DNA from 2 places in the Sporosarcina sp. FSL W7-1283 genome. Region 2 is predicted to be linked to the other one. Evidence: riboswitches for the same ligand, from Rfam matches in the RefSeq annotation. Region 2 holds a riboswitch; the other holds the start of a gene.
The links. Region 2 has a riboswitch for lysine ahead of dapA (4-hydroxy-tetrahydrodipicolinate synthase). Riboswitches for the same ligand answer to the same signal wherever they lie in the genome.

Region 1 (15,581 bases), 620 kb from region 2:
CTTTACGAACGTTTACTAACTTCATTTATAATCCCGCCTTACTAAAAGTATTGTTAAGCCGTTCCCAATCACTCGGTACGTTTGATTGTTTTGTAAAACGATATGACCATTAGAATGAGAATAATGGAAAAAGGGAGTGCTGCAATAATGAGCATGTTTTGAAAACCGTCAAGTCCGCCAGAGTACATGACAATTGCAGCCATCGCTGAAAGTATCAGTCCCCAAATAATTTTCACAAAATTTGATGGGTTAAGTTGTCCACCTGTACTAAACATACCGAGTACAAATGTAGCTGAATCGGCAGATGTAATAAAAAATATCGCAATTACAATTATCGTCAAAAAAGATAGTATCATGCCTATTGGATAATATTCAAACATTCCGAATGTCACGGTTTCCGTAGCCAATTTGGAGAGTTTAGCAATGCCGTGTTGTTCTAAATTCAATGCGGACCCACCAAAAACAGCGAAAAAAATAAATGTCACGAGTGTAGGGGCGATTAATACACCAATAATAAATTGTTTGATTGTACGCCCTTTTGATACACGAGCAATAAACATCCCGACAAATGGTGCCCATGATATCCACCATGCCCAATAGAAGATAGTCCAGTCGTTAATCCATTCCCTCTGACCTTCGTTTATCGGTTTTAATTCGAAACTCATTTGAATAAAGTTATTTATATAATTTCCAATTGTCGTTACAAACATGTTTATAATATACATTGTTGGTCCTACGATAAATAATGCGCACAATAGTATGATCGCGAGCCACATATTAATCGAACTTAAGTATTTGATGCCGTTGCCAATACCTGACCATGCAGATATGATGAAAATGACAGTGGCTACAACTAATATAATGAGTTGAAACCAAAAAGCTTTTGGCGCGTTGAATAAAAATGTTAACCCACTGTTGATTTGAGCCGAGCCAAAACCAAGCGTGGATGCAACACCCACAACTGTTGCAAAAATAGCAAGTGTATCGACTAATTGTCCCGTTGAACCACGCATCACTTTCTTTCCGAATAACGGTTCTAGTGTTGCGCTAATTAACCCCGGAGCACCGACACGAAATTTAAAATAAGCGAAGACAAGTGCGACTACAGCATATAATCCCCAACCGTGGAATCCCCAATGTAGGGAAGTATATTGAAGAGATTCTAAAATTGCTTGCTCTGAACCTGGCACCACATTTGGTGATTTAATGAAAGCATGCGAGATAGTTTCGGCTGTCGAAAAGAACATAAGCCCAATTCCCATGCCAGCACTAAATAACATCGCAAACCAAGCGGGCAAACTGAAATCGGGTTCATCATCATCTTTCCCCAGCTTAATATTACCAAAACGTGAGAACATCATATAAATACAAAAACTAATCATTGCAATGATGACAACCATATAAAACCAACCAAATTGATTGTAAATAAAACCAGTAACAGACGCGGTTAATTCATTTAAATGGTCAGGGGCAAGAGATCCCCAAAGTACAATTGCAATACATATGACAACGGCATACCAGAATACGTTTGTAATATGCAATAAGATCCCCCCATTCTTTCCTATGAATAGGATGGGCATTTTTATCGGTGGCCATTCATTTAGATTTAAATGAACTTGTCCACGTATTCTTAAGTGTTGCGACTGCCACATTTATATAAATCGACAAACTCAAAAAAAATCGGCTTACCTGTCAAACTGTTTAAAGTGAATTTCTCGGTTACAATTGCAGAGTGATCCTCTGTATGAAGTATGTCCTAATCATATAAAAAGTCTGTGAAAGTTGAGTTAATTAAATAGGTTAGGAAGACAAAATCGATCAAAAAGAAAATAAGGTCCACGAATTTAGTTAAGTAGTTTTTCAATCAATTTTACATCTCCATCTGAAGGAACATATTAAGAACACAAAAAATCCGAAGCGCTTGATAAAAGCACTTCGGATTTTCTTCCTTACATTATCTTTCAGTTTCATCAGTCGCCGCAATTTCACTCGTTTTCGATTCAATAGGGTCTGGCTTTGTACGAATCACTTCATTCGTCAGCTCCTCAATACTTGAACGAATATTTCCTTTGCCTGAATAATTTTCCAGCATCTCTTTCACGTCGATACCAGAAGAAGCTTTAAGTGTCTCTTGCAACGTAGACATTAGATCTGTCGCATAGGAAGTGACTTTATTGGCACCGCCGCCTTCACCGCCACCTGTATCCACAACAGTGATTTTGTCGATATTGCCTAGTGGACTTGCGACTTCTCTTGCGTATTCAGGCAGCATTCTGACAATCATATCAAGCACAGCAGCTTGCCCGTACTGTTCAAAGGCTTCTGCAATTTTGCGTTTTGCTTCGGCCTCTGCAAGACCTTTCAGTCGGATGATGTCGGCTTCTGATTCACCTTGCGCACGTTGGGAATCTGCTTTAGCCATACCATCGAGTCGAACTTTTTCGGCATCGGCTTTGGCACGTGCTTCAATACGGTACTTTTCTGCATCTGCCTCCGCTAATTGTCTTGATTTTTCAGCTTCGGCATTTTGCTCGATTGCGTAGCGGTCCGCGTCCGCTTTTTTCTTCACTTCGGAGTCATATTGCTTCTCACGACGTAAAATTTCTTTTTCTTCCAATTCGATTTGTTTCTGACGTTCAATAATTTGAATTTGCATTTCTTGCTCCGTTACTTCTTGTTTGGAGCGAGCGGTTTGCAATTCATACGCTTGGTCAGCACGTGCTTTTGCGACGTCTTGCTCACGGCGGTATTCTGCAACTTTTAATTGGTTTTCTTTTTCAGCTTCGGCAATTTCCGTCGCACGTTCAATTTCCGCTTTTTGTGCTTCTTTAGATGCTTCAGCGTTTTTAATGCGTGTTTCCTTTTCTGCTTCAACCGTTGCAATGTCTGCATCACGTCTGACTTGCGCAATACGCGGCTTACCGAGTGAATCAAGATAGCCGTTTTTATCACGCACGTCTTTAATGGTGAAGGAAACAATAACAAGGCCCATCTTGGCAAGGTCTTGAGAAGCGACACGTTGAACTTCTTGTGAGAACTTATCGCGATTCTTGTAAATTTCCTCTACTGTCATAGAACCTAAGATGGAACGAAGATGACCTTCCAATACTTCCTTTGCTTCATTCTCACGATCGGCTTTTGATTTTCCTAAAAACTGCTCTGCAGCCGTCGCAATTTCAGATATGGAACCACCGATTTTAATGATTGCCGTTCCGTCCGCCATAACCGGAACGCCTTGTTCGGTATAGACTTCAGGTGTGGTGACTTCCAGCTTGCTTGATAATAAACTAAGCGGTTCGGCTTGTTGGAAAACCGGGAAGACAAATGTACCTCCACCCCGAATAATCTTAATTCGATTTCCTGATTCATCTGTATGCACATTTTTCGAACCTAAATAACTTCCTGTCACAATCAATGCTTCGTCTGGTCCAACTGTACGGTATTTCAGAACATATACACCAATAACAGCTAGTAACACAAACGCTACGATTCCTATTGCAATTAATCCAAAACCCATTCTGATTTCCCCCTTTACTTATTTGAAGCGGAATGGCTCATACTCTTTTACGAAAAATGTTCCATTTTCCACTTCGATTAATAATACTTCTTTTCCATACTCAATGGCTTCATTCTCATAACCGGCAGCACGTTTCGCTAAATTGCCATTCACCGTTTCGATAATGATCTCGCCATATCCGTCTACTGGGATCGGAACAATGACTTTGCCAACAAGACCTGTAAGTGATTGATCTGTGTAGGCAAGCGAAACTTCGGCGGATCTGAGCGGAACTAAAACGAAGAAATAGAGTAAGAAGTCTAAAACAATAGCAACGACTGCCGCAATGAGTAAGATGCTCCCACTATTTAATGATGTCATAAGTTCTAATAGATATGCGGTAGCCGAAGTAAATGTTATGAACGCAAGAATGACAGCTGGATCGAGAAATGGGCTTAGTTCACCAACTCCATCAGCTAAATCACTGATCAATACATACACAAGGCTTATGATACCTGCGATGATTAAGATATATAAATATAGCTGTTGAACTTCGATTCCGAACAGCTCCATATCCATCCCTCCATTTCTATATTCTTTCGTTTCTTATTCTACGGATAGGTAAATGAAAGGTTTCAATTTTATCAAATTGGTGACTGATAAATTCTATGGCAGGACCTGAAGGGAAGTGGGAGAGGTGAAACGTGCATAAACAAAAACAGACTTTCTCTTACAGCGCAGTTCTTTGATACGTACATTCTACACCGGCAGCCCTAAAAATATGAAAACCGATTAGTTGACCGTATACGGCTAGGGGTATATACTATAGATATTAACAAATGAAAAGGGGTTTTTAATTATGACTGCAAAAGCAACGGTTTATGTTTCGTCGACTTGTCCTTACTGTACGATGATGACAAATTATTTAGATGAAATTCATGTGCCTTATGAAACGATCAATGTGATGATAGATCCGGCAGCTGGTCAGCGCCTGGTGGAAATGACAGGGCAAATGGGTGTGCCGCAAACGCAGTTAAACGGTAAATGGATATTAGGGTATGATCCGGCAAGTGTTCATGCTGCATTAGACGCATGAAACGAATGAAGCAACTCTTCACATGCAAAACATGTACGGTTCAAACAGCGGAAGAAATGGAAAAGAAATTTTTTCCTCGATTTTGCATTGGTCATGTAGCGTTCGTCGTGATGGGTGTAATTCTAGTCATTGTGGAATTGACCAACTAAGCAGTGGGGGGAGGAAATTATATTGGGATGGATCATCGCCGTCGCAATTGTCGTATTTTTCATTTGGCGAATGAAGCCCGCTAAAGATATCAGCACCATTTCGACAGATGAATTGAAAGTAATCTTGGGAGATAAAAAAATTCAGTTCATTGACGTGCGCACACCGGCAGAATATAAAGGTAAACATATTAAGGAATTTCAAAATATTCCACTGCACGTATTAAATAGTAAGGTCGCCAGTTTGAAAAAAGAACAGGAAGTTGTAGTCATTTGTCAAAGCGGAATGCGCAGCTCAAAAGCAGCCAGTCAATTGAAAAAGGCAGGATTCACTGTCACCAACGTACGTGGCGGAATGAGCGCATGGCGTGGCTAACTATAACAAACGTTTCGGGCATAAAACCCGGAACGTTTTTTTATGGTTAGAAAATTGCATATGAGCGCTTGCTGCATGTGAAGACCGATAGATTCAAAGTAACGTTTTTTCCGAAAATACATAAGGTATGATACACTATTCTAAAGATTGAAGGAGGGGACTTTCCATGATACACATCGGCTTGACGGGATGGGGAGATCACCCGAGCCTATATAATGAAAAGACGGCAGCAAATAAAAAGCTCCTTGATTATAGTCAACATTTTCCGATTGTGGAGTTGGATTCGACGTTTTATGCAATCCAGTCTGAAAAGATGATGCGAAAGTGGACGGATGAAACGCCCGCTGATTTTCAGTTTATCGTCAAAGCCTATCAAGGGATCACAGGTCATCAGCGTGGTAAGATTCCTTATGATTCAGAGGAAGAGATGTTCTCGTTATTCAAACTATCGATGAGTGCGTTTGTGGAAGCAGGGAAGCTCGCAATGGTGCTCGTACAATTTCCACCTTGGTTTGATTGTCAAAAAGAAAATGTAGAGCGGATTCGCTTCGTGCATGAGCAGTTGCAACCTTTACCGATAGCGGTGGAGTTTCGCCATCAATCTTGGTATTCACCAGCCTATCGCGAGAAGACTCTAGAATTTCTGCGTGGTCTGAATATTATCCATGGCGTCTGCGATGAGCCGCAAGTAGGTGATGGCAGTGTGCCGCTCGTTCCGGTTGCGACGGACTCCAAGGTATTATTGCGTCTTCACGGACGTAACGACAAAGGATGGGTCAATACAACGGGAGACAGCAAGGCGTGGAGGAAGGTTCGTTATTTATACGACTATAATGAAGCAGAGCTAGAGGGGTTGCGAAAAGTTGTCCAGACATTGGAGCAGCAAGCGCAAGATGTATATATCATTTTTAATAACAACTCGGGTCAGCATGCAGCAAAGAACGCGAAACAGTTCGCAAACCTTTTCAACATAGAGTATGGTCAGCCGCTCACCAAGCAGTTGGATTTGTTTGAGGAGGATCACTAATGGAATATGCAATCCTGGCATTAATCGGCTTGGCTTCAGGTGTCATCGGCTCCATAGCGGGTCTAGGCGGCGGTACGATTCTTGTGCCTATCACATTGTTCGTCGGTCTGAATCTCGGAATGATTCCAGACATCACACCGCAAAGCGTAGTTGGTTTGTCCGTCATTATGATGATCGCGAACGGGCTTGGTTCGACGCTTTCTTATATGAAAGTGAAAACGATTGACTATCGCAGTGCCTTTTTATTTTTCATAGCGAGTATACCCGGCATCGTAGTAGGGGCTTGGATCAACAAGAGCTTAAGCATTCAATCATTTAATTTATATTTCGGTATTTTACTGATCGTATTGTCCACCCTGCTACTGACTAGGAAGTACTTGAAGCCAATTCGTTGGTTTGTCGATAACGGCAAAAAGATTTCATTTACCGATCCGCAAGGTGAGACACATCTGTATGGCTATCCAATTTGGTTTGCTGTCTTATTGTCGCTGTTCATCGGTCTGACATCTGGTTTATTCGGAATCGGCGGAGGTACGATGATCGTACCTGCAATGATATTATTGTTCTTATTCCCGCCGCATGTAGCGGTAGCAACGTCGATGCTGATGGTGTTCTTGTCGGCAGTCGTCAATTCGATTTCGCATATTTCACTTGGAAATGTGCCGTGGCTTTACACCATACCAGTTGTCCCGGGAGCATATCTCGGTGGAATGCTAGGCGCTTATTTAAATGGCAAAATGAAATCAGATACATTGGTTTTAGTCATACGTATCATTTTACTCGTCTTTGGATTGCATTCAATCTATGAGGGGATTTGGGGATGACCTATATGAAAGAAACGGTAGCTACGATTCACATTTATCATACCAACGACATACATAGCCATTTCGAAAATTGGCCGCAGATCAGACGTTTTCTGAAGCAACGTAAAGAGCAGGCGGAAGAGGCAGGCGAGGCTTGTTTCATTTTTGATATTGGTGATCATGTTGACCGATCCCATCCTTTTACAGAAGGAACGGACGGCAAGGGCAACGTGAAGTTATTGAATGAAGTAGGATATGATGCCGTGACAATCGGCAATAATGAAGGGATCACCATGTCTAAACAGACGCTTGAAACGTTATATGAAGATGCTCTGTTTGATGTATTGATCTGTAATTTGAAAGAGCTAAATGGAGAGCAGCCAGTTTGGGCAAAGTCTTCTGAAATATTTGAAACGACAGATGGCGTGAGGGTTGGAGTGATCGGAGCCACTGCACCGTACTATGCTTTTTATCGACAGCTTGGCTGGAAAGTGACAGAGCCGCGTAAAGAAATCCGGGAACAGTTAGTTCGTATTCGACAACAAGCAGATCTCGTGGTTTGCTTATCACATTTAGGCATCAATGAAGATCGCCTTCTGGCGGCGGAATATCCGGCATTAGATATTATTTTAGGAGGACATACCCACCATTTATTGAAGGACGGAGAATGGATTGAGGATACATTGCTTGGTGCGGCAGAGAAGTTTGGTCATTACATCGGCCATATCCGAGTCGAGATCGATCGTATGACGAATCAGGTTGTCCATATGGAGGCCGGTGTGTTTCCTACCAATACGATGGAGCAAACAGCAGAAGATGTTGAACAGGTGAATGCCTATCTTTCTGAAGGAGAGGAAGCTTTGCAAGTGCCTGTCTTTTATAACCCTTCCCCGTTGGCTCAGAAGCTGACAGCAGATAGCCCGCTTTCATCCTTTTTCGGACGTGCGCTTTTAGCTTATACACATGCGGAATGTGCACTTTTTAACGCCGGGATATTCCTTGGAAGTCTAGACGAGGGCTGGGTGACAAGAGGTGATTTACATTCGTTGTTGCCGCATCCGATCAATCCTTGCATCGTACACTTGGACGGTTCGGAATTACTTCAGGTTTATGAACAATCACTTGATCCGAAGTGGACGGAATTGGAAATCAAAGGTTTGGGATTCCGAGGAACATTCATGGGAAGCATGGTTCATGAAAGATTATTCCGCAATCAGGACGGACAATTATTTGCGGGCAACCGGGCAGTGGAGCCTGGCGAAACGTATAGGCTCGCTACATTGGATATGTTTACATTCGGATTTTTCTTTCCTCTATTAAAGGATGTTCCTAAAGAATATATCATGCCTGAGATGATTCGCGATGTCCTAGGCTGGTATGGAAAAAAATATTTTAATGAGAGCTAGTATGTCCGCCTCCTGATTCGCATAATGTGAAGCAGGAGGCGTCGTTTTGCGGTTTTATACGAATCAAAAAAGACCGAGAAAAAGAAGTTATGCGAGAAATTGGCTGAGGTTGATCATTCCGACGATTTTCATAGCAGTCGCCTTATTTTTTTACTCAGTCAATAAACAGCTGACCCCAATCTATACGCAATATGCTGAAAAACAAACGCAGAAAATAGCCAGCCATGTAATCAGCCAAGCGATCAATGCACGATCTACGAGCGTGTATGATATCAATGAAATAATTGAAAATGTGCCGGATGAGACACGAGATACCGTCACGACGAAATTTAATACGGAAATCATCAGTCAGGTTATGGCGGAAGTTCATCAATTGGTTGAAGATCACCTCGAACGTGCAGAAGGTGGCGATCTAGACATGCTGCCGCCGTTAGGTGATTTGGAGTATAATCCTGAAATGATGGCGAAAGAGCAAGGCGTCGTTTTCTTTGTCCCGCTCGGGCAAGCGACCAATATTCCGTTGCTCGGCAACTTGGGTCCGAAAATTCCGATCCGTTTTCATGTCATGGGAAACGTCCACACCGATGTGGAAACGGATATACAGGAATTCGGGATAAATAATGCCTATGTAGAAGTGACCCTGCTGGTGAACGTGAATGTTCAGATTATCGTTCCGCTTGCAACGAGTAAGAGCGTAGTAACGCAGAGAATGCCTGTCGCGATGGGCTTGATCAGAGGAAAAGTTCCGCAAATTTATTCGAAAGGAGAGCAGACGCCGGCACAAATAGAGGTCCCGTTGCAAGAACCGGAATAAAAGGCTATTGTGAACAATGTCGATTATTGCTACACTGTTAAAAGAAGAATATCGAGACTTACGTAGAGGTTGCATTGTTTATAAGTATTTTGCGAGAGAGTGACGTCGATGACCGCAATTGAAAGGAGACAATGCCGAAGTTTGAGAAGGGTCAACTTCTCAGGTTGGGGTCATTTCGAAGAGGAATGATCTTGTCATACAGCGGTAATGTATGGAGCGCTACAACAGCCGAATGATCCGTATCCATTTATCTTGTACATGATGATTGATTCGCAGATGAACTGTTAAGCCGACTCCTACACGTTTGTAACATGTTGGAGTCGGCTTTTTCTCTGTAATAGGCTTTCCCTTCTTCGACTGACCATCTACTTTTCGATACAATCTACCGACTAGAAAGAGGAGGAATTAATATGATTGGAACATGGGTATCCATTTTGCCTCCTGTTATCGCTATCGTGATGGTATTGGTGACGAGGAGAGTATTACTATCGTTAGGAGCTGGGATTGTCACAGCCGCTTTACTCATCGCGGAATTTTCCCCAATGGAAACATTGAAAAATGTTTGGACAGCTATGACGATTTCATTTTGGGATGACGGATTGAATACGTATAATATATTTATTATGTTATTTTTATTATTGCTTGGTGTCATTACGGCATTTGTCAGCCTGTCCGGCGGCAGTGCGGCCTTTGCGAGATGGGCGGTCACACGAATTCGTACGCAGCGTGGAGCGAAACTGTTGACGATGATTTTGGGAATCGCAATTTTTGTAGATGACTACTTTAACTCTTTAGCGGTTGGACAAATTGCAAGACCGATTACGGATCAGCATAAAATATCTCGTGCAAAACTAGCTTATTTCATTGATTCTACGTCTGCACCGATTTGCGTAGTATCTCCAATTTCAAGTTGGGGGGCATTCTTGATCGGGCAGCTTGCTCTTATACTTGGGACGACAGCCGCTGTTAGCTATTCGCCGTTAACTGCCTTTATTCTGATGGCGCCGATGAATTTCTATGTAATCGCCACATTGTCCATGGTCTTTTTCTTCGCTTGGACGAATAATGATTTCTTTGAAATGAAGAAACATGAAGATCGGGCAGTAAATGAAGGTTTGCTGTATGATCCGAAAAAAGAGATACCAGGTGAGCTGAAAGAAGAGTTTCCTGAACACTCTTATGGGAAAGTTCGCGATCTGGTTGCACCTATCGTGACGTTAATTGTCGTGACGCTTGGAATGATGGTCTATACTGGCTATCAAGAAGCGGGTGTCTTCGATATTTGGGCTATATTCGAAAATACAGATGTGCCGAAATCATTAGTAGTTGGTGGCGTTACAGCTACACTGTTGGCTATGTTCTTATATGTTCTGCAAATGAAAGTGAATAAAACAGCAAGTGTTTCTTGGATGGGCCGTGCATTCATCAGCGGTTTGAAAGCGATGATGCCAGCGATTCTGATTTTGATTTTCGCTTGGGGCTTAACTGAGTTAATTGCTACACTTGATACAGGTCTTTTCCTGTCAACAATGGTAGATCAATTGAATATTCCAGTAGCTTTCTTGCCGGTATTGATATTCATACTGGCGGGACTGATGGCATTTTCAACGGGAACTTCATGGGGATCGTTTGGTATTCTATTGCCGATTGCCGGCACAATTATGGTCAATGCAGAACCCGAATTATTATTGCCAGCGTTATCTGCAGTTCTTGCTGGGGCGGTTTTCGGAGATCACTGTTCGCCGATTTCCGATACGACAATCCTTTCTTCAACGGGTGCAGGCTGTAATCATATGGATCACGTAGCAACACAATTGCCGTACGCATTGGTGGCTGCTGGCGTGTCAGCACTTGGTTATTTTGTTCTAGGCATGACTGGTTCCGTTTGGATTGGTTTAGTAGCTGTTATTATAGCATTGATAGTATTATTCACGTACTGGACGGCTAAAGGTAAAAAGCGTCAAGCGCAAGTGGCTTAAAAACTTTAGACTAAGAGTGTCAGCAAGATTCACACTCTTAGTCTAAAATTGTTTTGACATCTTTTACTGTCCTGTTTATACTAAATATACAAAACTTAAATTATCGGAAAATAGTGAATGGTGGTAAGTTTTGAACAACAATACACTAAAAGGAGGAAGTAGTATGGAAAATCGTTCGCAGTGGGGAACGAGAGCTGGTTTTATATTAGCGGCAGTGGGTTCGGCAGTCGGGCTTGGTAATATTTGGCGCTTTCCTTATGTCGCATATGAAAATGGCGGCGGGGCATTTTTTATCCCCTATTTGTTCGCGCTATTGACCGCTGGTATTCCGATTTTAATCTTGGAATTCACGATCGGTCATAAATATCGTGGATCGGCACCATTATCTTTTTTCCGTTTGAATGGAAAAAAGACAGAATTTCTAGGTTGGTGGGGGATATTTGTATCCTTTGTCATATCCACTTATTACGCCGTGATTATTGCATGGGCCATGAAGTATACGATTTATTCGTTTAGTTTATCTTGGGGAAAAGACCCTGAGGCTTTCTTCTTTGGGGACGTCTTAAAAATAGCGGATAACCCGGGAGAAGTTGGAGGTTTGGTTGGAGGAGTAGCATTGCCGCTGTTGCTCGTCTGGGCGATTTGTTTTATCATCTTGCTGGGCGGAGTCAAGAAAGGGATCGAGTTGGCGAATCGGATATTTATTCCTGTCCTATTTATACTCTTTTTATTCGTCGTCATTCGTGCGATTACTCTTGACGGAGCGATGGTAGGTTTGGATGCTTTCTTCAAACCGGATATTGATAAGTTATTAAGTCCGCGTGTGTGGGTCGCGGCATATGGACATATTTTCTTTAGTTTATCGATTGCGTTCGCCATCATGATAACGTACTCCAGTTATTTGCCGAAGAAATCGGATATTACAAATAACGCATTCATCACGGGGTTTGCAAACTCTTCAGTTGAATTGCTTGCAGGAATCGGGGTCTTCGCAGTGCTGGGATTCATGGCGACTTCACAGGGTGTGGATGTGGGAGACGTTGCTACGGCTGGAGTAGGTCTCGCCTTCGTCGTGTTCCCGGAAATCATCAATCAAATGCCAGGAATGAACGGGATATTCGGTGCATTCTTCTTCCTGTCACTTGTGCTCGCCGGTCTGACCTCTCTCATTTCGATATGTGAAACATATATCGCAGGAATGGCGGATAAATTCAATATTTCGAGAAGACGTTCTGTGTTCATTGGTGTCGGACTTTCGGGATTAATCTCTATGCTATATGCGACGAAAGGCGGTTTATACTTCCTCGATGTAGCAGACTACTTTATCAACCAATTCGGAATTGCAGTCATCGGACTTGTAGAAGTCATCTTGCTGGCTTGGGTTTTCAGAAAACTCGGTGTTTTCGAACAACATGCCAATGCGGTGTCTGATATTCGTTTGGGCTGGTGGTGGAAAGTTTCATTGACATTCATTACACCGGTTGTACTTGGAACGATGCTGTTCTTCCTGATTAAAGACAATATCGCTGAAAACTATGAAGGCTATCCTACTTCATTCTTATGGACAATGGGTTGGCCGGTTGCTATCGGTGCATTCGTGATGTCGATTGTTTTCACTTCACTGAAATGGAAAAACAACACGCGTGTTGCTACTGATTACGAAGAAGACAAAGGAGGGCTTTAAATGGATACAGGAATGAGCGGCTCTGCTATTCTTATGATGTTAGTCGGTGTGATCATCATCTGGGGTGGTCTGTTTTTAAGCATCTTCTATGCCTCTGTTCTGACTAAATTCAAGAAAAAGTTTAAGGTTGAATAAAAAATACGAAACGTCTGCAGCCAAAATTGCTGCAGACGTTTTTTGGTCTGGCGCGCTTCTTGCCAAACTGTCAGGAGGGCAATCCCAATTGAAGATTTTCAGAATTTATGTTACATTGGCATGAGTAGAATCTATGATCAGAATGGAGTCGGTAGCGTTGTCCTGTAGACCTGAAACCGGAAGAAAATCAGAGCATATTAAGAAGCCCGATTGGCTGAAGATTAAGCTGAACACCAATGAGAACTATACAGGTTTAAAGAAGTTAATGCGCGAGAAAAATCTACATACAGTTTGCGAAGAAGCTCGTTGTCCGAATATTCATGAGTGTTGGGGCGAGCGTCGAACTGCTACATTTATGATTTTGGGCGCTGTATGTACAAGGGCTTGTCGTTTCTGTGCAGTTAAAACAGGCTTGCCAAATGAATTGGACACTGCCGAGCCAGAGCGCGTGGCAGATTCAGTTGAGTTGATGAATTTGAAACATGTTGTCGTGACTGCAGTTGCACGTGATGATTTGAAAGATGGCGGTTCTGCTATTTTTGCAGAGACGATCCGTGCCATTCGCCGTAAAAATCCATTCACAACAATCGAAGTCCTGCCATCTGATATGGGAGGAGATCGTGATAATTTACAGCGTCTGATGGATGCGAAGCCAGATATATTAAATCACAATATTGAAACCGTGCGCCGGTTAACGCCTAGAATCCGAGCGCGTGCCACGTATGATCGCTCATTGGAACTATTGGCTCGTGCTAAAGAGATGTACCCAGTAATTCCAACTAAGTCGTCATTAATGGTGGGACTCGGTGAGACTGTTGAAGAGATTATTGAAACAATGGATGATCTCCGCGCACATGATGTGGATATCATGACAATCGGTCAATATTTGCAGCCGACCAAAAAGCATGCGAAAGTGGTAAAATACTATTCACCAGACGAGTTTGGTGAATTACGCAAAATTGCAATGGAAAAAGGGTTCTCCCATTGTGAGGCAGGACCACTTGTGCGCTCAAGCTATCATGCGGATGAGCAGGTCAATGCTGCTGCTAAAGAAAAGCAACGTCAAGGTGACAAGCAGCTTGAGTTAGAACAGCAAGCGAGCAGTTAATATGGAAGTGAAGAATCGAATGGTTATTTTAGAGAATGTACAATATGAGCTAGCAGAAGAGTTTCGGGACGGCTTTGATGAAGAGGCACTGAACGAACGATTCAGTGAAGTATTGTTGAAGTATGATTACATCCTTGGCGATTGGGGATACGGTCAATTGCGATTGAAAGGTTTTTTTGAAGACCGCAATGCAAAATCGACTTATGAAACAAAGATCAGCACCGTTCAGGATTATATTTATGAATACTGCAATTTTGGCTGTGCGTATTTCATTTTGAAGAAGATTGGTAAAGTAAAAACCGAACCACAAGAAACTGAGTAAAATAAAGTGAGAGCTGCGAGCAATTGCCCGCAGCTTTTATTTGTTTGGATGAAAATATGATAAGATAGAAAGAGAAAAATGATGAGGAGGAATACAGATCATGTATTTTGTCGATCAAAAACAAATCAGAAAGACACTTGCTTATATGGAACAATTAATTCAACTTTTCGAAAAGGAAAACAGCTGGCAACAAAGCGAAATAAATAAACTTGCACTTGAGCGTATTGCGCACGGTTTAATAGAAGGAATTATCGATGTAGGGAACTCGATGATTGATGGATTCATTATGAGAGATCCGGGAAGTTACGATGACATCATCGATATTTTAGAGGATGAAAAAGTGATTAAGCCGGAACAAGCGGATCCTTTGAAAGCATTAATTTCCTTACGACCTATGATTGTACGTCAATTTGTTGAAGTAGAAACAGCAGAAGTAGAAACGGCTATCCGAGAAACGTCAAACGAACTAAAACAATTTCCGAAGCAAGTACGGGATTATTTGACGAATGAACTAGGACCAGTTTCTGCGTTTCTGCCGACGGAGTAATGGGTATGGGAGAGTATAAGGCATATTGTCTCGATTTGGATGGCACAATGTATCGTGGTAAAGAACCTATTGTTGAGGCGGTCGATTTCGTAACTGACTGTCAGGCAGAAGGCGCAGAAACATATTTCATTACGAATAATGCGGCTTTGACACGGGCCGCACAGCAAAAGAAATTAGCTGAATTTGGTGTGCTGACAGATATTGATCATATTATGAATTCAGCCATAGCACTTGCTAGATATTGTAAACAATATTATGCAGGGGCAAGTGTCATGATGATAGGCGAGGAAGGGCTGGAAGAGGCATTAGAGGCGGAACAAATTACGCTTACAACGAAAAACCCAGACGTTGTAATGATGGGGCTTGACCGTCAAATTACGTACAGCAAATTAGCGGAAGCTTGTCTTGCGATTCGAAATGGCGCTCGCTTTTTAGGGACCAATCAAGACGTGAAATTTCCGACTGAAAAAGGTCTCGTACCAGGAAATGGTTCGTTTCTTCATTTGATGGAGGTCGCTAGCGGCGAAAAACCTATCGTTGTAGGAAAACCAGAGCCGCATATGCTGCAGTTTATTCAGCAGCAAGGTGCATATGAAAAGGAAGAAATGGTAATGATCGGGGATAATTACGATACGGACATTT
Region 2 (15,581 bases):
TATGGTCACTCTCACTAATTTCAGCAATGTTTAAAATGGTGGAGCAAGGGACACCTGCTTCACTGATCAATTCTACTGCTTCGTCTGCTGTATAGTTGGAAAGCCATTCTTCAATGAACACTTTTAATTCGGCTTCATTTTCACCGCGTAAAATATCTGTCTTGAACCGCTCATCGTCCAGTAGATGTTCTGTATTCATCACTTTACACAGTTTGACGAATAACGGATCATTCGCTGTCGCAATAACAATGCTGCCTTCCTTACTTTCATATACATCAAACGGTGCACTAATCGGGTGACGGCTTCCGATACGCTCAGGAACTACTCCCTCAGATGTATAGCGCATGACGTTATGCTCGAGCAAAGAGAAAATCGTGTCCACCATAGCAACATCAATTGCTTGACCAATACCTGTTCTTTCCCGGTGGAATAGTGCGACCATCACACCATATGCTGCATATAATGCTGCACTCATATCACCTATGGAAGCCCCCGACCGAGTTGGCGGATTGTCAGGATGGCCTGTAATGCTCGCAATCCCGCCCATTGCCTGTGCAACAAGGTCATACGCTGGACGTTTTGTTAGCGGACCATATTGACCGAATCCTGAAATGGAGCAATAGACCAAACCCTTATTCACTTCTTTAAGAGATTCATAATCAAGTCCCAAGCTTTTCATAACGCCTGGACGGAAGTTTTCTACAATGACGTCTGCTTCCTTAATTAATCTCGTTAAACTTTCACGATCGGAAGGATCTTTTAAATTCATCTCAATACTTTTCTTTCCTCGGTTCAAAAACATAAAATAACCACTTTCCCCATTTTGGAAAGGACCGAAATGACGTGTATCATCGCCCGATTCCGGACGTTCGATTTTTATAACTTCTGCTCCCATATCGGCTAGCAGCATTGTACAATAAGGTCCTGCCAAGACCCTTGAAAAATCTAATACCTTAATGCCTTCCAATGGTTGTTTCATTTAAATCACCCTCACTTCCAGTGCGAATATAAAACGCTTACATTTCCTTATTTCTACTTTAACAAAAGGTGTATTTATTAACAGTAGAAATTTATACGATATAGTACACTTTCTTATTGTAATATTCTATACTAAATGAAAAGTCTAATATTTTAAACAGAAATAGGTTGAGTAACAAGGCATAGCCATTCGAGAGGGTCTCCTGACACCTCGAATGGCTATGCCTCAATATTTAGTTGAATGTAAGCTATTTCTATACGCACTTGGCGTCATCCCAACATGATTTTTGAACACCCTGCTGAAATACTGGGAAGAACTATAGCCGATCGTCTCCGCAATTTCATATACCGTCATATTAAAATCTTCCAATAAATGTTTTGCTTTTTTCATCCTGCGATCAGTTACATAATAGCTAAACGAACTTCCGGTTGTTTGTTTGAAAATAGCACTCACATAGTTCGGACTCAAATTGACCTGTGCAGCCACAGTCTCAAGTCCGATTTCTTCTTGGAAATGCTCTTCAATATATTGTAGTATTTCTTGAACAGACTTTAATGACTGTTCATTATGTCCTTCGTTCACTTGCAGGTTATATTCATTGATGATGTTCCTGACCCATTTATCGATTTCAGCCAATGTTTCTAAGTTATGCAGTTCCTTTGCGTGCTTGATCTGTAAAGGCATCATATTTTTCGGACTGGCCCCATTTTGTATAGCAGATTTAGACAACGAGAATAAAAGATCTAGCACTTGCAGTCGGAATTCTTCGGGTTTGATATGGACGTGTTTAACGATTGAGTCATAAATCTCTGCCCACCTGTGAAGAACAGCTTCTATATCTCCTAATGAAAACTTCTCCGTTATCGATTGGATGCGCACTTTAAAATCATAGTATTCCGTTGTCTCGAAAATGTCCAAGTCATCAATATGGATAATAGAGTTCTCTGTTGAAAAAAGTCGATATGTTTGTGCTTGCTCACCTTCTCGAAAAGAGAGATGTAAATTACGCGCATCTTCATAATAATTTCCAATTCCAATCGTTACAGTGTATTCCGTTTTCTGGTTAATTTCTGCACGGATTTTTTCCGCATATTCTACTGAAAGGGCTTTATAGTTTTTTTCTTCTATTTGCACAGGTAGAGCAAGTAATATGGCATATTTCTCTTGTGTAACCAACACCTTTAAGGATTCGTATTGTAAATTACATTCGCGGATTGCCTGAAGAACCTCTTCCCGCAAGGCATTCTTCCACATCTCCCCTTTATTCTCAACAAGCCTTGAGAAATTGTCGATACTTAAAAAGAGTACGGTATTCGGGATCAGTGGGAGTTCGGCTAATTGACTCCGCTCCCAAATCTCTTTCGCATTTTTTATATTTCCATGCAATAGATCGTATGCCAAGCTCTCTCGAACCGAACGTAATATGTAAGCTTCTTCCCTCTTTTGCTTTCTTAATTCTCTTTTCAATACCGTCGTAGTATTTTGCAAAACAACCTCACCTCTTGCTCATTTTTATTCTATCCAATGAGGTAATGGCGTCTTCATATCCTGCATCTGCATGGCGAATAATACTCATACCCGGATCAACAACCAGAACTTTTCTCAAGCGTTCGGATGCTTCTTCGCTGCCGTCAGCAATGACTGTCATCCCCGAATGGACCGAATTGCCGATGCCGACGCCGCCGCCGTTTTGGATACTGACCATCGAAGCCCCTGCACTCGCATTCAACATCGCATTTAAGATCGGCCAATCCGCAACCATGTCACTTCCATCAGCCATATTTTCCGTCTCTCTGAATGGAGCAGCCATCGTACTGCCTTCCGAGTGATCTCTTGTTATCGCGATGGGAGCAGACAATTCTCCCGAACGTACCATTTCATTAATAATCACACCGATGCGCTCTCTTTCCTTATAGTCAAGCCAACAGGTACGAGCAGGCAATCCATAAAAATAAATCTTCTCCTGTACAAACTCGATCCAACGAGAGACACGTTTGTCATCCTCAAACTCTTCCAGAATCACTTCATCGATTTTATAGATATCATTTGGATTACCCGATAAGGCGATCCAGCGACAAGGCCCTCTTCCTTCGCAATAGTGTGCGCGTAAATATTCCGATGCGAAGCCAGGCAACTCGAATGCCCTATCAAAACCCGCCTGATAGGCTTGCTTGCGAAGATTATTTCCATATTCAAAAGCAATGGCCCCACGCTCCTTAAAAGTAACCATTGCACCTACGTGCTGAATCAATGATTCTTTAATCAAATCGTAATAGAGTGCTGGATTCTTTTTGCGCAGAGTTTTCGCCTGTTCAATATCCAATCCACTCGGAATATAGCCCATTTGAAGATCATGGACAGATGTCTGATCCGTCACGATATCCGGCAGGAAATTTAAATTCAATGCTTCTCGATAACGATCTGCTACATTCCCTATCAATGCGATGGCCAATGGCTTTTTCGCTTCAACAGCCTCTTGCGCCAAACGGATCGCTTCTTCCAGTGTATCTGCTTTGATATCACAATAATTATTCTTTAATCGCTGATTAATCTTCTCTTCAGAAATTTCCACAATGATACACACTCCGCCATGCATGGTGACAGACAAAGGCTGTGCCGCACCCATCCCGCCAAGTCCTGAGGTCAACAAAATCTTCCCTTGTAATGTGTTGTCAAAATGTCTTTTCGCAATTTCGCCCATTGTCTCAAATGTTCCTTGCAACACCCCTTGAACACCAATATAAGCCCACGATGCAGCTGTAGATTGTCCATACATCGTTAATCCTTTTTCGTTTAACTTACTGAATTCTTCATCTGTAGACCAATGAGGAACCAAAACTGAAGATGCATTAACGATTCGCGGGGAGTTGGGAAAAGATTTAAATTTACCTACTGGTTTACCAGATTGAATTAGCAATGTTTCGTCAGGATTCAGCTGTCTCAGTTCATGAATTATCGCGTTTGCCGCCTCATGATTACGTGCGGCCTTTCCTCTGCCGCCATATACGATTAAATCTTTTCCACTTTCTGCGACTCGTGGATCTATACTATTTAAAAAAAGACGTAACAAGCCTTCAATTTCCCAGCTCTTACAGCTCATTTCATGCCCTGTCGGAGAAATTAAGATGTTTGACATCAATGACACTCCTTTTCCTTAAAATACTGATTTATATAGAAGTTGTCCCCTACCCGATATATAACTTTACGCTATACAATAATAGCTTAAGGGAATGTGGTATAATTAGAAAGAAGATTAAGATTGTTCTGTGAGGAGGTTGTCAGATGGATCATCGTTCATTACTATATTTCACGACTTTAATAGAAGAGGGAAGTTTTACACAAGCCGCCAAAGCACTGTATATCTCACAACCATCTTTAAGTTCTGCAATTAAAAAGATTGAAGAGCAAGTCGGAATTAAATTAATCGAACGCAACACGAGGAATATCTCTCTGACGAAAGAGGGAGAAATTGTATACGAAGAAGCGAAGAAATTGCTAAACCACTTTAATTACTTTCAAAAAGAAACAATACGATTGAAACAGGATGGACCACTTGAATTACATATTGGTCTGATTGAATCAGTACGATTTTGGCTGCCGAAAGTACTTGCCTCATACACCAAAACACATCCAGACATACACATCAGACTGTTAGAAGTACTTGGCTTTAAACAAGTAGAAACTGCGTTAAAAAATTATAAGATACATCTCGCAATTACGAACCAGCTTTTTGAAAGTGATGAGATTGAAATGATCCCTATTTATAATGAAAAACTGGTTGCTTTATTGCCCAAAGGACATGCTCTGCAGGATGCAACCAATCTTTCCATACACGATTTACAAGATGAAGAATTCATCATATGTAAGGAAGGTTTCCAGACGCGCGATGATATCTTAAATGAGTTTCGCAAGTCAGGGATAAGACCGAATATCCATTTTGAAATAGAACGATTTGAAACTGCTTGCGCCTTAGTCGAGGAAGGTCTTGGCATCACGATTGTCCCTGAAAACTATCTTAGAACGCCAGACCATCCCTCATTGACCATAAAAAAACTGACGGATACAAGTCTTTCAAGAACTGTCTATATTGCTTTTATTAAAAACCGGTATCTTCCTCCGGTTATTGAAGAATTCGTCGATATAACAAAAACATTCTTCAAAGAATCATAGATTTAGACAGCTTTCTCTTTAATAGTATTTAGTACAAACTCCGGCCTCTCCCCTTCAAGTGCCCGGATGACATTCAAACTAGTTCGAGAACGCAACTCATACTCTGATTCAACGGATACATAAGATGAATGCGGTGTCACAAAAACTTCATCCATATAAAGAAGATCAAGAGTTTTACTCGGCGGCTCTTCTGCCAGTACGTCTAACCCTGCGCCAGCAATATGGCCTTCTTTAATAACTTTGGACAATGCTTCTTCTTGGATTATTGCACCGCGGCATGTATTGATTATAATTGAACCTTCCTGCATTTGTTTCATACGATCGTAATCAAGTAAACCTTTCGTTTGTTCCGTAAGCGGGACGTGCAAACTTAAAATGTCTGACCGTTCCAGAAGCCCGTCCAGTGTAACGGATTCGACTCCAAGCTCAGCAAATGCTTCCTCCGGTACAAATTTATCATGAGCAATCACGTGAACACCGAATACTTGAAACTTCCTCGCTACCTCCTTTGCGATTCTTCCAAGACCAAGCAAACCGACTGTTCTTCCTCTTAACCGCTTGATCGGTAATGTATCAAGCGGATTCCATCCCAAGTTTCTTACTTGTTCGTTATAAGCACGAAGTCTTCTCGCTACGCCCAATGCCAATGCAATTGTGTGATCAGACACTTCATCGATACAATAATCAGCCATATTCGTTACATAGATTCCTTTTTCTGTAGCTGCATCCATGTCAATATGATTGAATCCCACCCCAGAAGCAGCAATTATTTTACAGTTTTTCAATTCCGAAATAATGTCCCTACCACAAGGAAAACCGATTTGTGCTACAATTCCATCCGCATATTTTCCAAACGACTCCAAATCTTCTTTAACCGTTTCACTTCTTGTCACTTTATATTCAATATCATGGTCACTGTAAATCCCTATCTCTACATCGTGTGAAAACCATTCGTCATCCAGTATCCATACTTTTTTCTTTGTCATATGCTTAACTTCACTCCCTATCGTATTGATTTAATATCTCCACTAGCAGTTCATTTTGCTCTTGCGTCCCAATCGACACACGCACATATTGTTCTAATCCCCATGGAGTACATGGGCGAACGATCAATCCTTTTTCTTGCAGCTTATTAAATAGTTTTTGTGCATCCGATTTTACATGAACAAATAAGAAATTTGTATAGGAAGGAAACACGGAAAATCCTAATTCTGAAAACTTTTGAGTTAAGTATTCTTTTCCTGCCTCATTCATTTCATAATGTTCTTCAGTGAATTCTTGATCATCCAATGTAGCTACTGCTGCTTCGATCGCAACTCGATTACAAGCAAATGGTTCGCGCAGACGCAGAATCGGTTCCAGAAGTTCTTCTGATGCAATGGCATACCCAATCCTCAACCCCGCCAAGCCATAAAACTTTGAAAATGTTCGAATTGTGATGATGGGGTGGCCAGCCTTAAAGTAATCGATTCCTGTCTTATATTGATCTTTTCGAATATATTCGATATATGCCTCATCCAGCACGACGGTCACATGTTCAGGAACTTCTTGGATAAACTGCAGAAGAGCTGAATCCTCTACGATTGTTCCTGTAGGATTATTCGGATTACATATAAAAATCAGCTTTGTCTTGTCAGTAATTTTTTCTCGTATAGCATCTAAATCATATGCCCACTCTTCTGTTAGTGGTACTTCCACCGGCTTTCCACCCATTAATAGGGTGGAGGAACGGTACGCCGGGAAAGTCGGACTACAGTACACGACTTCATCATCTTCATCGATATAGGCGCTGATTACTAATGAAATAATATTATCTGCTCCATTGCCAGTTATCACTTGTCCAGGCCGGATTGCATACAACTGGGCGAGCCGTTCCCGTAACTTTGTTGCAGATGCATCTGGATACAAATGAACTTCTTGGATCGCCCGCTCCATTGCTTCTTTTGCTTTCGGGGATGGGCCGAGCGGGTTTTCATTCGATGCAAGTCTATGCACATGCTCCAGTTGTAATTCTTTTTTCACCGCTTCGATTGATTTTCCCGGAATATAAGGGGCAATCCCTTTTACAGTATTTCTCCATCTCATGTGCAAATACAGCTCCTGTCTTCTGTGATGTTACTTAGCTAAATTAGGAATAAAAGTTGATAGTTGAGGAATCATAATAATAATTACGATAACAACAAGCATCGCTATAATAAACGGTACCAATGCGCGGCTGATCCGCTCAATTGAAACCTTACTAATATGTGAAGCTACAAACAAATTGACTCCAAGTGGCGGTGTAACATAGCCGACTGCCAAATTACATACCATGATGACGCCAAAATGAATCGGATCGATACCTACCGCCACAGCGACAGGCAATAGGATTGGTGTTAATATGACCACTGCCGAAATCGTATCGATAAACATCCCGACTACGAATAAAAATGCACTGACCAATAACATGGTGATGATCATATTTTCCGATATGCCGGTAATGAACTGTGCAATCGTTGCCGGAATCCGCTCGATACTTAATAAGTAAGCAAAAGAAATAGAGAAACTGATTATGATAATAACCGGAATATTTAATAGAGTTGCTTCAAGGAAAACACTGTATAATTTCTTAAAAGTCAACTCTTTGTATACAAAAAGCCCGATAAACAGTGCATACATACAAGCGACAGCCGCTGATTCAGTTGGAGAGAAAAAGCCACTATAAATTCCTCCAAGAATAATTACTGGAATCAACAGAGCCCATTTCGCATAGTTAATCGCTTTTAGAACTTCCATGAAAGTAGGGAACTTACCCTCTGTTGGAAAATTTCTTTTCTTAGCAGTCCGATATGAAACGAACATTAAAGCGAGCCCAACCAAGATTCCAGGAATAATCCCTGCTAAAAATAGGCCTCCAATGGATACTCCACCTACGATTCCAAACATAATGAACGGAATGCTCGGCGGTAAAATAACTCCGATGGAACCAGCAGTAGCTGTTACTGCTGCAGCAAACGGTTTGTCGTATCCTTTTTTATCCATAGAAGGGATCATAAATGAACCGATTGCCGCTACTGTCGCAGGTCCAGATCCTGAGATAGCGGCAAAGAACATACTTGCAAGGACTGTACCGATAGCTAATCCACCAGTTAAGTAGCCTACCAAAACATCCGCCAAGCGCAGTAAACGCTTTGAGACGCCGCCTTGACTCATTAGAACTCCCGCTAAAATGAATAATGGAATCGCCAGTAAAGAAAATGAATCGAGAGAAGTAAATGCTTGTTGAACGATGGAACCTAATGGTAGATCAGTAGCAACTATCATAGTAAATAAAGCGGATGCACCAAGAGATATAGCGATGGGGACGCCAATTAACATGAGAACAAAAAAACTGATAAATAAAACCGCTATCGTCATTGTTCTACCCCCTCTATATCTTCTTCCAATAAATCGCCTTTTATAATGTTTCTAAATTGCTGGATTAATCGAAGAACCATTAAAAATGCACCAAGAGGGATCACCGTGTATGGTATCGCCATAAGAATCCCCATAGAAGGCGCTTTTTGACCTGTTTCTACTAGCTGTAGGATAAACTGTGTTCCTTTAAAGGTGATGAATACCATGAACGAGAAAAATAAAAATGTAGCCAAAAGATCTAATAGTTTTTTCCATTTCTCGTTAAGTAAATCTCTAAAAACAGTTACTCGGATATGGCCGCCTGTTTTGATGGCTAAACTTGCACCAATCCAAACTTGGGCAACGTGGATATACCTTGCAAACTCTTCGCCCCAAATCAGACCACTTCCTAGGAAATAACGGAATAGAGCCTGACTAAAAATCATAAGTAAAATAGCAACCATTGTAAGTATTAAAAATATCTCTTCGAATTTCTTTATGAAATGTAGAAATTTCTTCACCATTTACCCTCTCCACTCATTCGATATATAGCATGACTTTCTTGCTCTTAGATGCATTTATATAGAGTGTTTACTACTATACACTTGACGCATTATTGCGTTCTTACTATTACGACAACCGAAATGTTTTAGTTTAAAATTTCTCCCGATTATCGATATAGAATTGACAATCGGGATGAATTTGCATAATTTATATATTAGTTTCTTACTAATTCCATGATGTCGTGGCCAAGTTCCTTTTCATACTTGTCATAAACAGGCTTTAACTTTTCAATAATCGCCTTTTTTGTCTCTTCAGGTAAAACATTTACTTTAAGCTCTTTTTCTAAAAGTTCCATTGCTTTTTCATCATACTCTACGGATACTTCTCTCTCATGCTTTGTAAATGCATCTCCTGCTTCATCGACAACAGACTGAAGATCTTCAGGCAATGAATCGTAAAAAGCTTTATTCATAACAAGTGATTCCGCTGTAAATGAATGATTCATCACTGTCATATATTCCTGAACTTCATAAATTTTCGAGCTATCGATCAATTGGGCCGTCGTTTGCATGCCGTCAAAAATATTTTGCTGGAGTGCAGAATATAATTCACCGAATGCATACGGTTGTGGATTAGCTCCCAACTCTTTCAAGCTATCCAAGTGAATGTTATTTTCCATCGTACGAAGTTTCATTCCTTTAAAATCTTCAATCTTCTCAATAGGTTTTATGTTGTTAGTCATCTGAGTCATACCTGCACTGCCCCAACCTATACCTTTCAGCTGATTCTCCTCCAGCTTTTCTTTTAGGAGATCGCCTAACTCACCATCCAATTTACTATTCGCATCTTCTACATCATCGAATACGAATAAGAAATCAAGAGCCATAAATTCTTTTACGAAGTTTGTAAGAGGTGCAGTGGCTGGACTCGCTGCTTGAATATTACCAGCCTGCACAGCTTCGATGGCTTCTCTTTCAGATGCGTAAAGCTCTCCGTTAGAAAACACTTCAACTTGCAATCTTCCGTCAGATTTTTCTTCTGCTACTTTTTTAAACTCCATCAGCCCTTTATGAAGTGCAGAATCTTCTTCAACTGAGTTAGAAATAGTCATCTTGTACTTTTTATCTGAGGACCCACTTTCAGCACCCTCGGCTGTGTCGCCAGAATCTCCGCAACCAGCAATAATAAGAGCGAATGCCATTATTGCAAACATCAAGATTTTCTTCATCATGTAATTACCCCCTAATAGTTTTTAAAACTACTAAACTTTTTAAAAAATAAAACGAAAAATTAATACGAGATGTCGATTCAGACAATTTAACCGCTTACATTTTTGGCCTCAAGATAATGAAGTTCAACCTTAGTCCCTTAACCCCCTATTTATTTTTATGCACTAAAAAACTTTTATTACCACATCATCATCTTATTGTAAGTATATTTTAATAGTCTAAACATTACAAATAACTTTTGTATATAAGGTTATAGCATTTAACTATGCGTTATCTAACTTTTTAGATTATATATGGAAAGCTATACCATCACTACCAACTTAAGCATCGTTGATTTTTGATAAAAAGTTGTTCACGAAAATAAATCTTTAGCATTTATAAAGACAAAAAAGAACATCAAAAATCTCTATAAGATTCAGCATTTATAGTTTCAATAAGTTTAAGTTGCAATTGCATTAGATAACAGGTAGAGTGGTAGTAATTAAACATTCACTTATTTCGAAACCTTCGAAGTAAGGATAGAGGCGCAAAAACCATCAGTACACAATTCGAGGATGATGAGATCCTATGAAGATTGTGGAAAGGGGAATTTGCCGAAGCGGAAGAGATTCTCATTGTCTCGAAGCTGGTTCTGGGCTGAACAAGTGCAGAATTGTCATATAGGCGACTATATGGAGGGCTATCTTGCAAAGAAATAATTCATTATTTCAAAGCAGTAACGAGCCCCTCGTTGCTGCTTTTTGCGTTCAATGACTTACCCGCCCTCCACCCTCTATGTTTTTTAATAAAAAGATAGGATGTGGAGAAAAGATGAATTTTGGACAAATTGTAACTGCTATGGTAACTCCGTTTGATGGACGAGGAGAAATTGACTTTGCCGCTACCAAAAACTTGATCAATCATTTACTTGCCAATGGATCGGATGGTCTGGTCGTTTCAGGTACAACGGGAGAATCGCCTACGTTGACGAACGAAGAAAAAGTGGAGCTATTCAAGTTCACCGTGGAAGTGACCGGTGGAAGAGCACCAGTCATTGCTGGAACAGGTACAAACAACACGAGAGAATCAATTGAACTGACAAGACAAGCGGAGGACGCCGGAGTCGATGCGATCATGCTCGTTGCGCCTTATTACAATAAGCCTTGTCAAGAAGGCATGTATCAGCACTTCAAGACAATTGCAGAAGCTACTTCACTGCCAGTTATGCTGTACAATATTCCTGGACGCAGTGCTGTCAACATGAGTGCAGAGACGATCATCAGACTAGCCGAAATTCCGAACATCGTTGCTGTCAAAGAAGCGAGCGGAAATTTAGATACGATGGCTGAGATCATTGACCATACGCCTAAGGACTTCTCCTTATATAGCGGTGATGATGGACTAACACTTCCCGTACTAGCAATCGGCGGAACAGGAGTCGTTTCCGTGTCTGCACACGTGATCGGCAATGAAATGCAAACGATGATCAACCATTTCAAAAATGGCAACGTCCAGGAAGCAGCCAACGAACACCGCTGTCTTCTGCCAATCATGAAAGAACTCTTTGCCGCACCGAACCCATCATCTGTTAAAGCGGCATTAAACTTAAAAGGGGTACCTGTCGGGGGCGTACGTTTGCCTATACTCCCTTTACCTGACTCACAGCTAAAATCTTTAAAGCAAGTTTTAGCTATCCATGAGGAAATAACTTTCTAAAAGTAAATTCTGCAATTATGCTGAAACCCAATAAAAGGTACCAAGTTCGCAATGTATCCAGATCCTTCTGCGAACTTGGTACCTTATTCACTTTAAGCAAGCAATAACCGATTAGCCATTAATCGACCACGTATCAATATCCCTGCCCATGCAGCAAGAAACGCTTTGATGAACCCGCCAATTAAGAACGGTACAAATCCTGCCATAAATGCAGCAGTCCAAGAAAGTTCAGCTATAAATTTCAGCCAAACTGTTCCGAAGAACAACGTGATGAACATTCCAATAACATTTGCAATCATGGCCTGTCCAAAAGAAAAACTAGTGCGTTCCATATAATACCCCATAATGAATGTAGCCGGAATAAAGCCAACGAGGAATCCACCTGTCGGACCAAAAACGACACCTAATCCTGCAGACATCCCTGAAAACACAGGAATTCCTACCGCACCCATCGCTAAATAAACAAGCACTGAAATAGTTCCATAACGAGAACCTAAAATCGTTGCAGCCAAACCAATTGCCAATGTTTGCCCGGTAATCGGAACCAACGGCAGCGGAATGGTCAGCTGTGCCATTACCCCAATAATTGCCGCAAATAATGCAGTGACAATCATCATTTGAAGTTTAGATCTTGAATCTGTCATTCCCAGTATCCCCCTACTTTAGTCAACTAATAAAACCACTCGGTTGACAATTATTTTATATTACATAAATTTGTATGTCAATTGTTTTTCATTAATAAAATACCGGTTGTAAGGCTATTCTTTTTTGTTTTAAGATTTGCGGCAATGCCTACAAACATTGACATTTGAATTTTCCTGAATTTAAAAATCCCTTATCTCTCAGTGGAAGAGAGATAAGGGCGATACTGGTTTGGCAGCTTAATAAGGGTCTGCCTCATGTCCTTTTTCTACTGCGTCTTCAACAGCCTCTTTTGCTTCAGGCGTGCCTTGTCCAAATTTCGACTGTCCGGATTCACGTCCTGGAATGGTTTGCTCTGCCGACATTTCCTTCAGTTCCTTCATTTTCTGGTCAATGCCTTCTTTTACAAGACGGCCATAGTTCTCGTCTGCCTTCGTAAAATGCTCCACCATTGCGTCTTGAATGCTTGGATCACAAACAGCGAGTGCGTCCGATAGGTTTTTAATTAATTCTTCTCGTTCCCACTCTTCAAAGCTGCGAAACGTTTCGCCTGCCTGGCCATAATTATTCGGGCGGTCAATCGGTGCGCTCATTGCAGCTGCGTTATATGTTGGTCGATGCGGAGGTCGTTCTGCACCATTTTCCTTAAATCCGCCAAGCATAGATGGTTCGTAATTGATATGTGGATTTTCACCTGATTCACGCGGGTCGCGGTGATCCATTTGACCGCGTTGCTGATTAGTTCGGACTGCTGTTTTAGGCGCGTTCACAGGTAGCTGCAAGTAGTTGGTTCCTACCCGGTAACGCTGTGTATCGGAGTAGGAAAACGTACGGCCTTGCAGCATCTTGTCATCCGAAAAATCCATGCCATCTACTAATACTCCTGTTCCAAATGCAGCTTGTTCAATATCCGTATGGAAATCTTCCGGATTACGATCGAGTACCATACGCCCAACTGGCAGCCATGGAAATTTATCTTCAGGCCAAAGTTTTGTATCATCGAGCGGATCGAAGTCAAGTTCAGGATGATAGCCATCCTCCATAATCTGTACAAACATTTCCCATTCAGGAAAGTCTCCGCGCTCGATTGCTTCATGCAAATCCTGTGTCGCATGTCCAACATTTTTTGCTTGAATGGCATTCGCATCTTCCTGTGTCAAGTTGCGGATTCCCTGTTTCGGTTCCCAGTGATATTTCACTAGAACAGCTTCTCCTTTATCATTGACCCACTTATACGTATTGACTCCGGAGCCTTGCATGTGACGATATGTTGCTGGAATACCCCACGGAGAGAACAAGAAGGTAATCATATGAATCGATTCCGGCGAGCGTGAAACGAAGTCAAACATTCGTTGCGGGTGAGGCACATTGGAAACAGGATCCGCTTTAAATGCATGGATCATATCTGGGAATTTCATCGCATCGCGGACGAAGAAAATCTTCAAATTATTGCCAACCAAGTCCCAGTTACCGTCTTCGGTATACATCTTTACCGCAAAGCCTCGTGGATCCCGAGCAGTTTCAGGGGAATCCTTTGCGCCAGCGACCGTCGAAAAGCGCGCGAGAACCGGGGTCCGTTTACCAGATCCCGAAAATACTTTGGCACGTGTATACTTCTCTACCGGTTCATCTCCGGCTTTTCCGTATGTCTCAAAATAACCGAACGCGCCACTGCCCCGAGCATGTACGACACGTTCAGGTATTTCTTCACGATCAAAGTGAGAGATCTTCTCGATGTAGTGGTAATTCTCCAATGTAGCTGGACCACGGTCTCCAATCGTACGTATATTTTGATTATCTACAACTGGATGCCCTTGCCGCGTCGTAAGGGTTTCGCGCTTCACCTCTTGCCCATTCTGCTTCTCATTGTCTTTACCTTTTCCCAACAGAATACCTCCTCTGTAAATGTTGTAAATCAAGCGCACAAAAGCAATATACCGTTAGTAACCAGTATTAGTACTATGTTACCCTATCTGCAAAGATTACAAACACTGAGAAAGCATTTTCAGGATACCTATTTACCGTGGATTATCTTGACAACTATCCCTCCTGCATACAAGTCTATAATTCTCTCACTTGCATTTTTCACTCTTATATGGACTTTTTTAGTGTGTCTACTCTCTTTTGGTTTTGACAGTGGGTTCACTGATAAAAAACAAACCAAAAAGGAACAGGTCAATTTCGACCTGTTCCTCTTTGTATCGTTTCAAACCATACGATGGTTCATACCCATTCATTAATTCCGGACTAGATAGTCGAATGCACTTAAAGATGCAGTCGCTCCTGATCCCATTGAAATAATGATTTGTTTATACGCACTATCTGTACAGTCTCCTGCAGCAAATACTCCAGGTACATTTGTCGCTCCGCGCTTATCAACAAGGATTTCGCCGAATTTATTGCGTTCGACTGCATCACCTAGCCAATCTGTATTCGGCACAAGACCGATTTGAACAAATACGCCAGCTAGTTCGATATGCTTTTCCTCACCTGAGTCTCGTTCGATGTACGTGATACCATTCACGCTGTCCGTGCCTGTAATTTCTTTCGTTTGAACGTTCTTGTGAACCGTTACATTCGGAAGACTATACAGACGCTCTTGCAGAACAGAATCAGCTTTCAACTCAGACGCGAATTCAAGAACGGTTACTTTGTTCACAATTCCTGCTAGGTCAATTGCGGCTTCGATACCGGAGTTTCCTCCGCCGATGACAGCAACGTCTTTGCCTTCAAACAAAGGACCATCACAGTGTGGACAGTATGCGACTCCTTTATTTCTGAATTCAGCTTCACCAGGGACGCCGACATTACGCCAACGAGCTCCAGTTGAAAGAATAACGGATTTACTTTTTAGAACGGCACCGTTTTCTAGCTCAATTTCAATGAGGTCTTTCTTTTCCAAACGTTTCGCAGTCTGTAAGTTCATCACATCAATATTATAGTCTTTGACGTGCTCTTCAAGACTTGCGGCAAGCTTAGGGCCTTCC

Region 1: linked by a shared signal. The riboswitch ahead of MKY93_RS14545 (Na+/H+ antiporter NhaC family protein) and the one ahead of dapA (4-hydroxy-tetrahydrodipicolinate synthase) in region 2 are both predicted to bind lysine.

The regions. Positions count from the first base shown of each region.
Region 1 is NZ_JBBOOL010000001.1:2,758,269-2,773,849, reverse strand. Features, by position in the region: gene MKY93_RS14595 (hypothetical protein) at 1-25, opposite strand, end outside; gene MKY93_RS14590 (BCCT family transporter) at 69-1,541, opposite strand; gene MKY93_RS14585 (flotillin family protein) at 1,955-3,517, opposite strand; gene MKY93_RS14580 (hypothetical protein) at 3,536-4,069, opposite strand; gene MKY93_RS14575 (glutaredoxin family protein) at 4,356-4,592, shown strand; gene MKY93_RS14570 (rhodanese-like domain-containing protein) at 4,812-5,114, shown strand; gene MKY93_RS14565 (DUF72 domain-containing protein) at 5,281-6,141, shown strand; gene MKY93_RS14560 (sulfite exporter TauE/SafE family protein) at 6,141-6,965, shown strand; gene MKY93_RS14555 (bifunctional metallophosphatase/5'-nucleotidase) at 6,962-8,350, shown strand; gene yunB (sporulation protein YunB) at 8,397-9,164, shown strand; lysine riboswitch at 9,220-9,394, shown strand; gene MKY93_RS14545 (Na+/H+ antiporter NhaC family protein) at 9,575-11,143, shown strand; gene MKY93_RS14540 (sodium-dependent transporter) at 11,307-12,827, shown strand; gene MKY93_RS14535 (methionine/alanine import family NSS transporter small subunit) at 12,828-12,962, shown strand; gene lipA (lipoyl synthase) at 13,105-14,070, shown strand; gene MKY93_RS14525 (YutD family protein) at 14,090-14,392, shown strand; gene MKY93_RS14520 (DUF86 domain-containing protein) at 14,493-14,939, shown strand; gene MKY93_RS14515 (TIGR01457 family HAD-type hydrolase) at 14,945-15,581, shown strand, end outside.
Region 2 is NZ_JBBOOL010000001.1:3,377,686-3,393,266, forward strand. Features, by position in the region: gene MKY93_RS17700 (CaiB/BaiF CoA transferase family protein) at 1-979, opposite strand, end outside; gene MKY93_RS17705 (helix-turn-helix domain-containing protein) at 1,205-2,467, opposite strand; gene hutU (urocanate hydratase) at 2,475-4,115, opposite strand; gene MKY93_RS17715 (LysR family transcriptional regulator) at 4,262-5,149, shown strand; gene MKY93_RS17720 (C-terminal binding protein) at 5,152-6,135, opposite strand; gene hisC (histidinol-phosphate transaminase) at 6,146-7,234, opposite strand; gene MKY93_RS17730 (TRAP transporter large permease) at 7,265-8,545, opposite strand; gene MKY93_RS17735 (TRAP transporter small permease) at 8,542-9,048, opposite strand; gene MKY93_RS17740 (TRAP transporter substrate-binding protein) at 9,243-10,259, opposite strand; lysine riboswitch at 10,769-10,947, shown strand; gene dapA (4-hydroxy-tetrahydrodipicolinate synthase) at 11,068-11,952, shown strand; gene MKY93_RS17750 (biotin transporter BioY) at 12,045-12,596, opposite strand; gene MKY93_RS17755 (catalase) at 12,834-14,480, opposite strand; gene ahpF (alkyl hydroperoxide reductase subunit F) at 14,831-15,581, opposite strand, start outside.